2 regions of the Mesorhizobium sp. WSM4832 genome follow, and region 1 is predicted to be linked to the other one. Evidence: riboswitches for the same ligand, from Rfam matches in the RefSeq annotation. Region 1 holds a riboswitch; the other holds the start of a gene.
What was found. Region 1 has a riboswitch for thiamine pyrophosphate ahead of AC0L2L_RS14645 (YkoF family thiamine/hydroxymethylpyrimidine-binding protein). Riboswitches for the same ligand answer to the same signal wherever they lie in the genome.

Region 1 (5,163 bases):
CTCGAAGCCGGCGAGGCCGAACTCGGCGAACAACGGCGCCACGCGCTCACGCGCCGCCCGGCGCTTCATGCCCTGCACTTCCAGGGCCAGCGTCGCGTTGTCGATGACGCGCCGCCACGGCATCAGCGCGTCGCGCTGCGGCATGAAGGCGAAGCGGGCGCCATCGAGCGGCGCGCCGTCGAAGCGCATCGAGCCCTCGCCCTTGAGCGCGCCGGTGAGCAGTTGGAACAGCGTCGATTTGCCGGCGCCGGAAGGCCCGAGGATCGAGACGAACTCGCCCGCGCCGACATCGAGCGAAACGCCTGCCAGAACCTCGAGCGCGCCGAAGCTTTTGCGGACATCGCGGAGCTCGAGCCGGGTCATGGCCGGCCCCCTGCGTCAGGATCGGACTTGCCTTCGCTCCCTGCCGTCTCGCTCCCTGCATTTTCCCAGGGCATGGCGAGCCGCTGGACGAGCACCGCCAGGCCGAACAGCGCCAGCGTCAGAACCGAGCTGACGGCGACCGCGGCAAGCACCAGGTCGGGCCGAAAATTGTTCTTGGCGCTGAGCATGTAGATGCCCAGCCCCTTCGCGGCACCGGCATATTCGGCGAAGATCGCGCCGACCACCGCATAGGTGATGGAGATGCGCAGACCGGCGAAGAAATAGGGCAGCGCCGAAGGCAGCCGCGCGGCCCAGAAAATGCGCCAGCGCCCCGCTCCCATGGCGGCGAGCATCTGGGCAATCTCTTTTTCGGTCGACGCATAGCCCTCGACCAGCGCCACCATCATCGGGAAGAAAGTGACCAAGGCGACAAGCAGGATTTTTGGCAAGAGCCCGAAGCCGAACCACAGCACCACCAGCGGCGCGATCGCCACCAGCGGCAAGGTCTGGCTGGCAATCAGCAGCGGGAACAGCGCGCGGCGCAAGCGCGGCAGGAAGTCGACCAGCGCGGAGAGGATGAAGGCGGCAAGCAACGAACAGGCGAAGCCGGCCAGCGTGGCTCGGATGGTGGGGAGCGTGTTTTCGGCCAGTGCCGCGCGGTTCTCCCATGCCTGCGCCAGCACGCGGGACGGCGCCGGCAGCACGGAGGGAGCGACGCCGCCGAGGCGGGCGTAGAGCTCCCAGGCGAGGAGCAGCAAGATGAAAGCCAGGGCGGCGGGCGCGGCTTTGGCGAAGGCCGACGCGACGGCTGATCTCCCCCCTTGTGGGGGAGATTGGCTGTCGCGCCCGCTTTCGCCAATGGCCGACGATTCCCATCCCTCTTCCGGGATGTGATCAGATGTAGGATTCTCTCCCCCACGCAATGGGTCGAACCAAACAGCCACGACACTCTCCTCGACAGCTTGAACTTGCGCTCAAACCGCGGTCGGGCTGTTCGCCGAGATGGTGATGTCGAGCGTCACGTGCCCCGCGCCGGGGCCGAAGCGGCAGAAGGCTTCGTTGAGCGTGGCGAACACCGCGCCGGCATCGCCGCGCAGCTTGGTGCAGAAATTCTTCGAGCGCTCGAAGACGCCGGACTGTTTCAGGAAATCGATGCAGCCGTAGATCTCGTCCATGTGGTCGCCGGTGCCCATCACGTAGAGCGAGAATTGCGCCACCACCGGCTGGTTGGTCGAAGGCGTCGCGTTCACTGCGCTGAGCGCGGCGAGCTTGCGTTCGTCAAGTGGGATCGCCGGGCCGCCGATCTCGTCGGAGCGGCAGATCGGATCGTCCGGCTCGCCGGGACAGCCGCGCGAGACCGCGGCCGACAGCACGCAGTGCTTGCCGCTTCCCGCCGCCGCCACGAACAGGTCGCGCATGGCCGCAAACAGGACTTCGGGCCGCCCGACCAGCAGCGTCGAGATGTCGTCGGTCTCGATCCTGAGCCTGTCACGGTAAGGATCGAGCGCGCCGAGCGCGCCGAGGATGACGCCGACGAAATCGTCGGTCATGGGATAAAGGGAAATCTGTGCGCCGGAAAACATAGCCCGCCTCGCTCCGCTGGTATTATCCAGATCAGCTTTAGGGTCCGGAGGCTTGCCGCCCCCATCTCAGCCCCGACCGTACGGAGCACCCCTGTGGATGGTCGGGTTAAAGCACTGTTTGTAGCGGCGGGAAAGAGGTTTTTTTGCCGCGCAATCAGGCCAGGAAGTGTCATCTCCCCCTAGGGGGAGATGGCTGCGTTACAAGATTTTCGCAGACTTCTTATAACTGCTTTCAACTCCTATCGTTCAAATTGTACGAATCTCGCTTGATTGTGTTTCGTACATAAAGTACGATACTTCCCTTCCTTTGAGGGGATTTGCTTGGACACCGCGAACCACGCCGCTTTTGCCGACCTCTCCCGCCCTTTGCTGTCGCCACTGCCGCTTGCCGAGCGCGAGCGCCTTGCCGGCGCCTGGCGCATGGCCAGCCAGGATATCGCCGACGACATCCGCTTCATCCGGCAATATCTGAAGGTAGTCGCCGAGAAGGAGGACAGGCTTTCGACCGGCACGCTGGTGCATGGCCGCGCCTATGTCGAAGCCTGCGCCGCCTGGCTGCCGGAGACGGTGGCGCGGTATTTGCGCAATCTCCGGCTGATCAGCGAATGCGAAAGCGCGATGCTCGCTGCCGGCGTGCGGTTTGCCAGGTCGAGCGATGCGTGGGAGTGAGGCGCCTGTCCCCGCTCTTCGCCGGAAGCCCGCTCTTCGCCGCAAAGAAAGACAGGACCGAACGCGGCAGGACAGCACCTCTCCGGTGCGGCCGTCATCCCGGGACGGCCGCCGCCGACAGGTCTCTGCAACCCTTGGGCCACCCCTCGAAAAATGCATCGTTTCACACAATCGCCAATTGGTGGACGCAGGCGAGCGGCCGGTGGTTAATTCCTCTCAGGCGAAGGAGGGTAAAGCCGTATACCAGGGAGGAACTCGTTTTGATGGACCAGCAAATCGACATCGGCATTAAGCTCGACGATCAGCCCTACGAAGTCACCTCATTCGCCAGGAGGCATGGCCTGACGATCCCAATCGCCGATGCGGTCCTTTTCGCCAAGGGTCCGTCGCCGTCGCGGGCTGCCTGCGATACAGCCGCGCTGGCCTTCCTTTGCGCGGTCGCGCGATACGCCGGAAAACAAGGGCGGCGGTAGCGGTCCGGGCCTCGCCTACCAGCTGAACTGCAGCCCTGCATTGCCGCCGACCTGGCTGCCGGCGAAGGCGATGCCGAGCGTGCCGGTCAGCCGGCCGCCATGGTTGAAGCCCTCGCTCAGCACCGCCGCACCTGTGATGCCGAAAGCGTTGGCGTCGCCGGCGTTGCCCCAGTTGATACGAAGGCCGAAATGCTCGCCCTGGACAAGATCGGGCGCGGCGAGCGCGGCCGAGATCGAGGCGTTTTCGAAAGCCCGGGTGATGCGGTTATCGATGTCGTCGACGTGGGCAGCCAAAGCCGTTTTGCCGACCTCGGTCATCTCGCCGCCATTGCCGTCATCGACCTGCCGCCTGGTCATGCCCGTGTCGGCGTTGATGCAGGTGTTGGTGCCCGGGCTGTAGTAGTAGTTGGTGCCGTACATGTCGCATGCCCGGACATATTCGACCGGCTGCGCAGCTGCCGCAGGCAAGGACAGGCCACACAAGGCTACCGCGACGGCCGCAAAAAGATATTTGAACATGATTGGCCCCCGGCCACGCTACCAGGTGAGCTGCAGGCCGGCATTGCCGCCGACCGTCTTACCGGAGAACGCTACGCCCGCGGCGCCGGTCAGCCGTCCGCTGCCGCCGGGAAGGAAGCTCTCGCCCAGCACCGCCGCGCCGGTGACGCCCATGGCGTTGGCTTGGCCGGCATTGCCCCAGTTGACGCGCACGCCGAAATGCTCGCCCTGCACTAGGTCCGGGCTGGTGAGCGACGAGGCCACAGAGGCACCTTCGAAGGCGCGCTGGACCCGACCATCGATGTCGTCGACCTTGCTCGCCAGCGCGGTCTTGCCTGCAACCACCTTGTCATCATCCGTCACAAGCCGGGTCTCGCCGGTGTTGGCGTTGATGCAGGTATTGGTGCCTGGGCTGTAATAGTATTGCGTGCCGAAGGCGTCACAAGCGCGCACATAGTCGACCGCCGCTGAAGCCTGTGTCGCAAAGCCGCCTGCCGCAGCCAGAAACGCAAATAAAATGAAACGGTCGATGCCCCGCATAACCCAATCCCCAAGCTTGACGTTAAGAAAGCCTTAACACGAAAGGCACATTGGACGAGTGCCGATGTCAACGGGGCAGTCAGACCGAAGACCGACTTTTACTGGGGCTATTTGACTAAAAGAGCGCGTGTTGCCGAGATGCCACAGTGGATGGCTCCATCTGTTCAACAACTTGCGATCGCGCGAAGCTTATCTATTAAAGCACAGCTAATTTTAGAGGAAGGTAATATTAACCCGCCCGACCTTCAACGGCGGAAGTTCCAGCGTCTTCACGCGCCCAAACTCCGGGCGCGGGCTCTCCACGTCCTCTTCGACCGTTGTCGGAATGAGCTAGCGGCGGCATGGCCGCCGGAAATCAGGCCTTGGCTTTCGGCTTGGCGGGAGCCTTGGCCTTTGCCGCTTTCGGCTTTTCGACCTTGGCGGCGACCGCCTTCTTCGGACTCTTCGCCTTCGGTTTCATCTCGGCGTCGACCTCGGCTGCCGCCTGGTCCCAATGCTCCATGTGAGCGCCTTCCGGCCTGCCTGCCTGTTCCCAGATCTCGTGCGCGCGCTGGCGAATGCGTTCGTGCCTGTCGTCCGTCACTTGTCGCCTCCATTTGGTTGGGACGGTTCCCCGGCGCGAACATTAGCCGAATTTTCGCGCCGCGTCTTGCGCATCGACACATGGAGGGCCGAACTTCGGCGGCGATTTTCCTCAGTGCCCGTCGGCGATGACGGCGACGCCGAGATAGGCTGCCTTCTTTGTAATCAATCCGGCCAAATCGGCGTCAGAGCGCTCCGTCCCTGTGCGCTTGCGCAGGATCGCTATCGCGTCCTTCATCGACAGCAGGCCGGTGCAATGTTCAGCCAGAAGCTGGTCGACGCTCTTGGCGAGGTCAGGTGGTTCGACGTGTAGATGGTGCATGGCAACGACTCCTTCCCGAACGTTGCCTCCCAAACCGCCGTCCAATCTAGACGATATGTCCAGGTGCGAGAAGAGCCCGACCCTTGCCCGATGCATCGGGGAAGGTCGGGCTCTTCGGCAACCAGGCGCTACT
Region 2 (5,163 bases), on a different contig from region 1:
CGGCGCATGGCTCAGCGCGTCTCCTGCGCCAAAGCGTGGTCTTCCGCCCCGGGCGTTTCGACCGGCATATAGAGATCGCCACCCGCGCGATATTTCTCCGCCATGGCCGCCATGCCTTCCTTCTGCGCCTCGGCGCGGATGTCATGGGAGATGCGCATGGAGCAAAATTTCGGCCCGCACATCGAGCAGAAATGCGCCACCTTGTGCGCTTCCTTGGGCAAGGTCTGGTCGTGGAACGAGCGCGCCGTTTCGGGATCGAGCGAAAGGTTGAACTGGTCCTCCCAGCGGAACTCGAAGCGCGCGCGGGAAAGGGCGTCATCCCTGACTTTCGCCGCCGGATGCCCCTTCGCCAGGTCGGCGGCATGCGCCGCGATCTTATAGGTGATCACGCCGGTCTTGACGTCGTTGCGATCGGGAAGGCCGAGATGTTCCTTGGGCGTGACGTAGCAAAGCATGGCGGTGCCGAACCAGCCGATCATGGCGGCGCCAATGCCAGAGGTGATGTGATCATAACCCGGCGCAATGTCGGTCGTCAGTGGTCCAAGCGTATAGAACGGCGCCTCGCCGCAGACGGCGAGTTGTTTGTCCATGTTCTGCTTGATCTTGTGCATCGGCACGTGGCCGGGGCCCTCGATCATCACCTGGCAATCCTTGGCCCAGGCGATCCGCGTCAGCTCGCCGAGCGTCTCCAGCTCTGCGAATTGCGCCGCGTCATTAGCGTCGGCAATCGAGCCGGGACGAAGACCGTCACCAAGCGAGAAGGACACGTCATAGGCTCTGGCGATGTCGCAGATTTCCGCGAAATGCTCGTAGAGGAAGCTCTCGCGGTGATGGTGCAGGCACCATTTGGCCATGATCGATCCACCGCGCGAGACGATGCCCGTGACCCTGTCGACGGTCAGCGGGATGTAATGCAGCCGCACGCCGGCGTGGATGGTGAAATAGTCGACACCCTGTTCGGCCTGTTCGATCAGTGTGTCGCGGTAGACCTCCCAGGTCAGGTCCTCCGCGATGCCGCCGACCTTTTCGAGCGCCTGGTAGAGCGGCACCGTGCCGATCGGCATCGGCGCATTGCGGACGATCCAATCGCGGATGTTGTGGATGTTGCGGCCGGTCGACAGGTCCATCACAGTATCGGCACCCCAGCGGATCGCCCAGACCATCTTTTCGACCTCTTCGGCCATCGACGATGTGACCGCCGAATTGCCGATATTGGCGTTGATCTTGACCAGGAAATTGCGGCCGATGATCATCGGCTCGCTCTCGGGATGATTGATGTTGGCGGGAATGATTGCGCGCCCTCGAGCCACCTCATCGCGCACGAATTCGGGCGTGACGAAGTCGGGGATCGCCGCGCCAAAGGCCTCGCCGTCGCGCTCAAGCTTGCTGCGCAGGACCTCGCGGCCGAGGTTCTCGCGGATGGCGACGAACTCCATTTCGGGCGTGATGATGCCCGCGCGCGCATAGGCAAGCTGGGTGACCGCCTTGCCCTGCTTGGCCCTGAGCGGCCGGTTGCGAATGGGAAATTCCGGCGTCAGGCGCTCACCCGTCGCGAACCCATTGTCCTCCGGCCGCACGTGGCGGCCGTCATAGGCCTCGACATCGCCGCGCGCCATGATCCATTCGTGGCGAAGCCGGGCAAGACCGTTTTCGATGCTGGTTTCGACTGTCGGGTCGGTATAGGGGCCGGACGGATCGTAGACGATGACGGGCGGCTCGCCGGCCGTTGGATGGACGGAGATTTCGCGCATCGGCACCCTGATCTGCGGGTGGATTGCACCGGGCTTGTGGATTTTCCGCGAGGCGGGCAGTGGTCCCGTCGAAACGGCGGGGGTGAGGGCATTCATCTTGAGGCTCCTTTGCTCATTGCATTGGAGACCCAGTTCTGTGCCGGAAGGATGAAAAGACGCTTCTGTTGACCTGCCGAAACAGGACCTCGGGCGTGAACTCCCGCAAAGCGCTTGCACCGTCCCTACGCCAGTATGAACTGGATCAGGTTCAACGGGTCACTGCGCCGCGATAGCCAGCAGTATCTCAGCCCCTTGCCGGGACTCCCCTGGTGAATGCCTTAGGTTGGACAGGTGGGCCCTATCTTGTCAAGCGAAGTGAAGGAATCGCAGGGCTCGAACTCGGGTTAACGCTCTTCGCTGTTTTGGCTTGGTTGATTCATATCCTTGGCTGGCGAAGAGATGACCTTAGCGAAAATGGGGGCGAGGATATGCCGGCTCGCCCGCGAAAGGTGGATCGCGTCAAGGTAGAAGACGTCTTCACCTGATTTCAGCGGGCACTTATCCTGCCCACACAAAGCTGGGACTATGGGGACGAATTGTACGGTTCGTGGCAGCAGATCCGTGACGATTTGATTGTTCTGCCAAGATCTCTCGGCCGGCATGGTGGAGCACGGCGCATCGCCATTCATGAAGTCCGCACGGATAAGGCAAGTCAGCACATCGGTGGGCGGTTCTGGGGCTGGCCCAACCACAGCGGTCTTGATGCCACGGGTCGCCAGTGCGGCCGCGGTCTCTTTAATGGCGGACGTGAAGTTCGCTTTGGAAGCCTCCTGCGAAGGCCAGCTTCCATCCTTCGAAAGGAAGCTGCCTCCACGCCCCGAGTAGGTGTTCCAGCGGCCTGCCAGGATCACGAGTGTGACGTTGCGATCGGCAAGCACCGATTGGAGCGCGGACGAATTGAAGGCCGGGCAATCCGCTGTCAATGGACTGGCGGGAAGCATCGTCATGTTGGGGAAAGGAGCGCACCCCGCTTTTGTAATCTGTCTGACGCGCACGCCTGTGGTCCGGGCGGCCTCGCTTAAAGAAGGGGCAAGATGGGCAGCCTGAGAATCGCCCCACAAAACGATCGTCGGAGCGATATTGCCGGAGCCGAGGAGGCATTCGCCCGTTTTGGGGATGAGCCGGCCACGCTCGAGGCAGGAAGATACTTCGAACTTGGCCCTTTCCGCTCTCAGTGCTTGAACAGACGGGCCGCCGTCAGGGCCCCGACTGGGGAAGCCGGAGCTGTTGATGATGGCCAGAGACAGACAGCACACCGCAGCCGTTGCGCCGGCGGTCGGTACCAGCCACGTCCAACCTGTAGCTCTCCGGCGGAACGGGCGCTCGACAAAGCGCCATGAGAGCGCTGAGACGAGCAGCGCGGCCATTACGATAGCGACACGTTCGGAGACGAGCAATTCGCGATTTTGATAGATGCCAGCAAAGACCAGCAACGGCCAGTGCCAGAGGTAGAGCGAATAGGAAGTCAGGCCGATGAAGCCGGCAGGGCCGATCGACAGCGCTTTTGAGACGATTGTTTCGCGGTGAAAGCCGGCGGCGATGATGAGCGCCGCTCCAATGCAGGGAGCAAGCGCGTGGAGGCCAGCAAATGGCGTATCCTGATCGATCAGCAAAAGTGAAGCCGTGATGAGCGCCAGACCCGAGGCAGCGAGGAGTTCCGCAATCGTTTGGTTTGGCTTCATTGCCTTAGCCACAGGCAGCGCGATCAGCCCGCCCGCAAGCAGTTCCCAAGCGCGCGTCGGAAGCATGTAGAATACAAAGGGCGGGTCGCTCTGGAGCCAGTGCTGAGCGGCGTAGATGGACATGACGAATAGCGTTGCGACAATGATTGACGCCCAAGGTCTCAGCCATCGCATCATGAGTATGACTGCCAAAGGCCACAGCAAGTAAAACTGCTCCTCGACGGCCAGCGACCATGTGTGCAGCAGCGGGAGCGAGTTCGCGGCTTCAGTAAAATAGTTGGTGCTGCGGTAAAAAAAGAAGTTGCTGGACGAAATCGCGGCGGCGATGGCGCTGTTGCCGAACCCAATGAACTCTCCCGGCGGCAACACAAACCACGCCATCGCAAAACAGGCGGCGAGCATCGCGAAGAGGGCCGGGAAAATCCGTCGAGCGCGGCGGTGATAGAAGTCCAGCAGCGAGAATTCGCCTCTCTCGGTCCGCTCGATGATGTCGGACGTTATCAGGAAGCCGGAGATCACAAAGAAGATGTCGACCCCGACGAACCCGCCGCTGACCGCTGAAAAGCCAGCATGATACAGGACAACAGTAACAACGGCGACGGCCCGTAGACCGGTGATGTCCGCTCTGTACTTCATGTCGCTGATGTCGTCCTCAAAACGTCCCGAGAAACGCTTTTTTCATGTTCGTTATTCTCCGTAAAATCGATTGTTTCGATGAGCGCATCTACGATATGAATGCGGACCATCAAATGCGGTTAAGAACCGGGCCCATGCAAATCGCGCAACGCGGAATCACGCTCGATCAAACTGACAGGCAGTGGTTTCGCTGGAGGGCAAACGCATCTTGTCACCGACCACCGCTGTGTGGCTGGTGGCCACACTAAACCCATTGATGATCAACACTGCCAATCGTCATCAAGCCGACTTACGCGAAATGCATCGCGACATTCCGGATCGCCTGGCTCAAAAGCTCGCCACTGTGACAGCGCCGGGCTCCTGGCAGAGCTGTGCTGCGCTCCCGGCCGCGGCCGCCAAGGGCCCCTGCAGCTTGTCGTCTGTGAAGTGGGTTGGAATCGCTCATGATTACGTTCCTATTGATGGGAACGATCAGCTTTCCGACTAGTTGTGCCGCCCGGCGGCACTGAAGCGCTCAATTGTATAGGGTTCGAGTCGGATTGGCGGGTCACGCCCGGACAGCAGATCGCCAACCAGTTTGCCGGTGGTTGGACCTTGTGTGAGGCCGAGGTGACCGTACCCGAACGCATACGGAATGTGAGCGTAGGTCGCGGAGCGGCTGATGACCGGCAAGGGTATCCGGGGTCGCGGGCCGCTGACCGCTCCACACCATGCCGCCATGGCCATCCAGGACCGGGAGATAAGCCTTTGCAAGCTCAACCAAGCCTTTCGAGCGAGCAAAATTCGGGCTGGCTTGCAATCCGCCGAACTCGGCCGCATCGCCGATACGTAAACCGATAGAAGGAGGCGCTGCCACGAAGTTGTGCACTGCAAAGATCAGCGTCCGGTTGAGCGCGATCTGGGGTGCAGCCATTGTTGTGTTGTAACCGCGCTCGCTTTCGAGCAGGGCATTGTCGCCAAGCTGGCGAGAAAGTTCTGCCGACCAAGCGCCGGCGGCAACGACAATTTTGGATGCATTCAAACAGAGCTGTCAGCCAGGGTAACCGTGCCGCCCT

Region 2: linked by a shared signal. The riboswitch ahead of thiC (phosphomethylpyrimidine synthase ThiC) and the one ahead of AC0L2L_RS14645 (YkoF family thiamine/hydroxymethylpyrimidine-binding protein) in region 1 are both predicted to bind thiamine pyrophosphate.

Annotation. Positions count from the first base shown of each region.
Region 1 is NZ_JBVVQH010000009.1:66,679-71,841, reverse strand. Features, by position in the region: gene AC0L2L_RS14655 (ABC transporter ATP-binding protein) at 1-363, opposite strand, end outside; gene AC0L2L_RS14650 (ABC transporter permease) at 360-1,223, opposite strand; gene AC0L2L_RS14645 (YkoF family thiamine/hydroxymethylpyrimidine-binding protein) at 1,338-1,946, opposite strand; TPP riboswitch at 1,937-2,049, opposite strand; gene AC0L2L_RS14640 (hypothetical protein) at 2,268-2,615, shown strand; gene AC0L2L_RS14635 (hypothetical protein) at 2,879-3,088, shown strand; gene AC0L2L_RS14630 (porin) at 3,104-3,607, opposite strand; gene AC0L2L_RS14625 (porin) at 3,626-4,126, opposite strand; gene AC0L2L_RS14620 (DUF2934 domain-containing protein) at 4,482-4,709, opposite strand; gene AC0L2L_RS14615 (hypothetical protein) at 4,821-5,030, opposite strand; gene AC0L2L_RS14610 (DUF1236 domain-containing protein) at 5,159-5,163, opposite strand, start outside.
Region 2 is NZ_JBVVQH010000020.1:131,023-136,185, reverse strand. Features, by position in the region: gene thiO (glycine oxidase ThiO) at 1-8, opposite strand, end outside; gene thiC (phosphomethylpyrimidine synthase ThiC) at 12-1,847, opposite strand; TPP riboswitch at 1,952-2,068, opposite strand; gene AC0L2L_RS25425 (acyltransferase family protein) at 2,135-4,108, opposite strand; gene AC0L2L_RS25420 (NAD(P)/FAD-dependent oxidoreductase) at 4,656-5,129, opposite strand.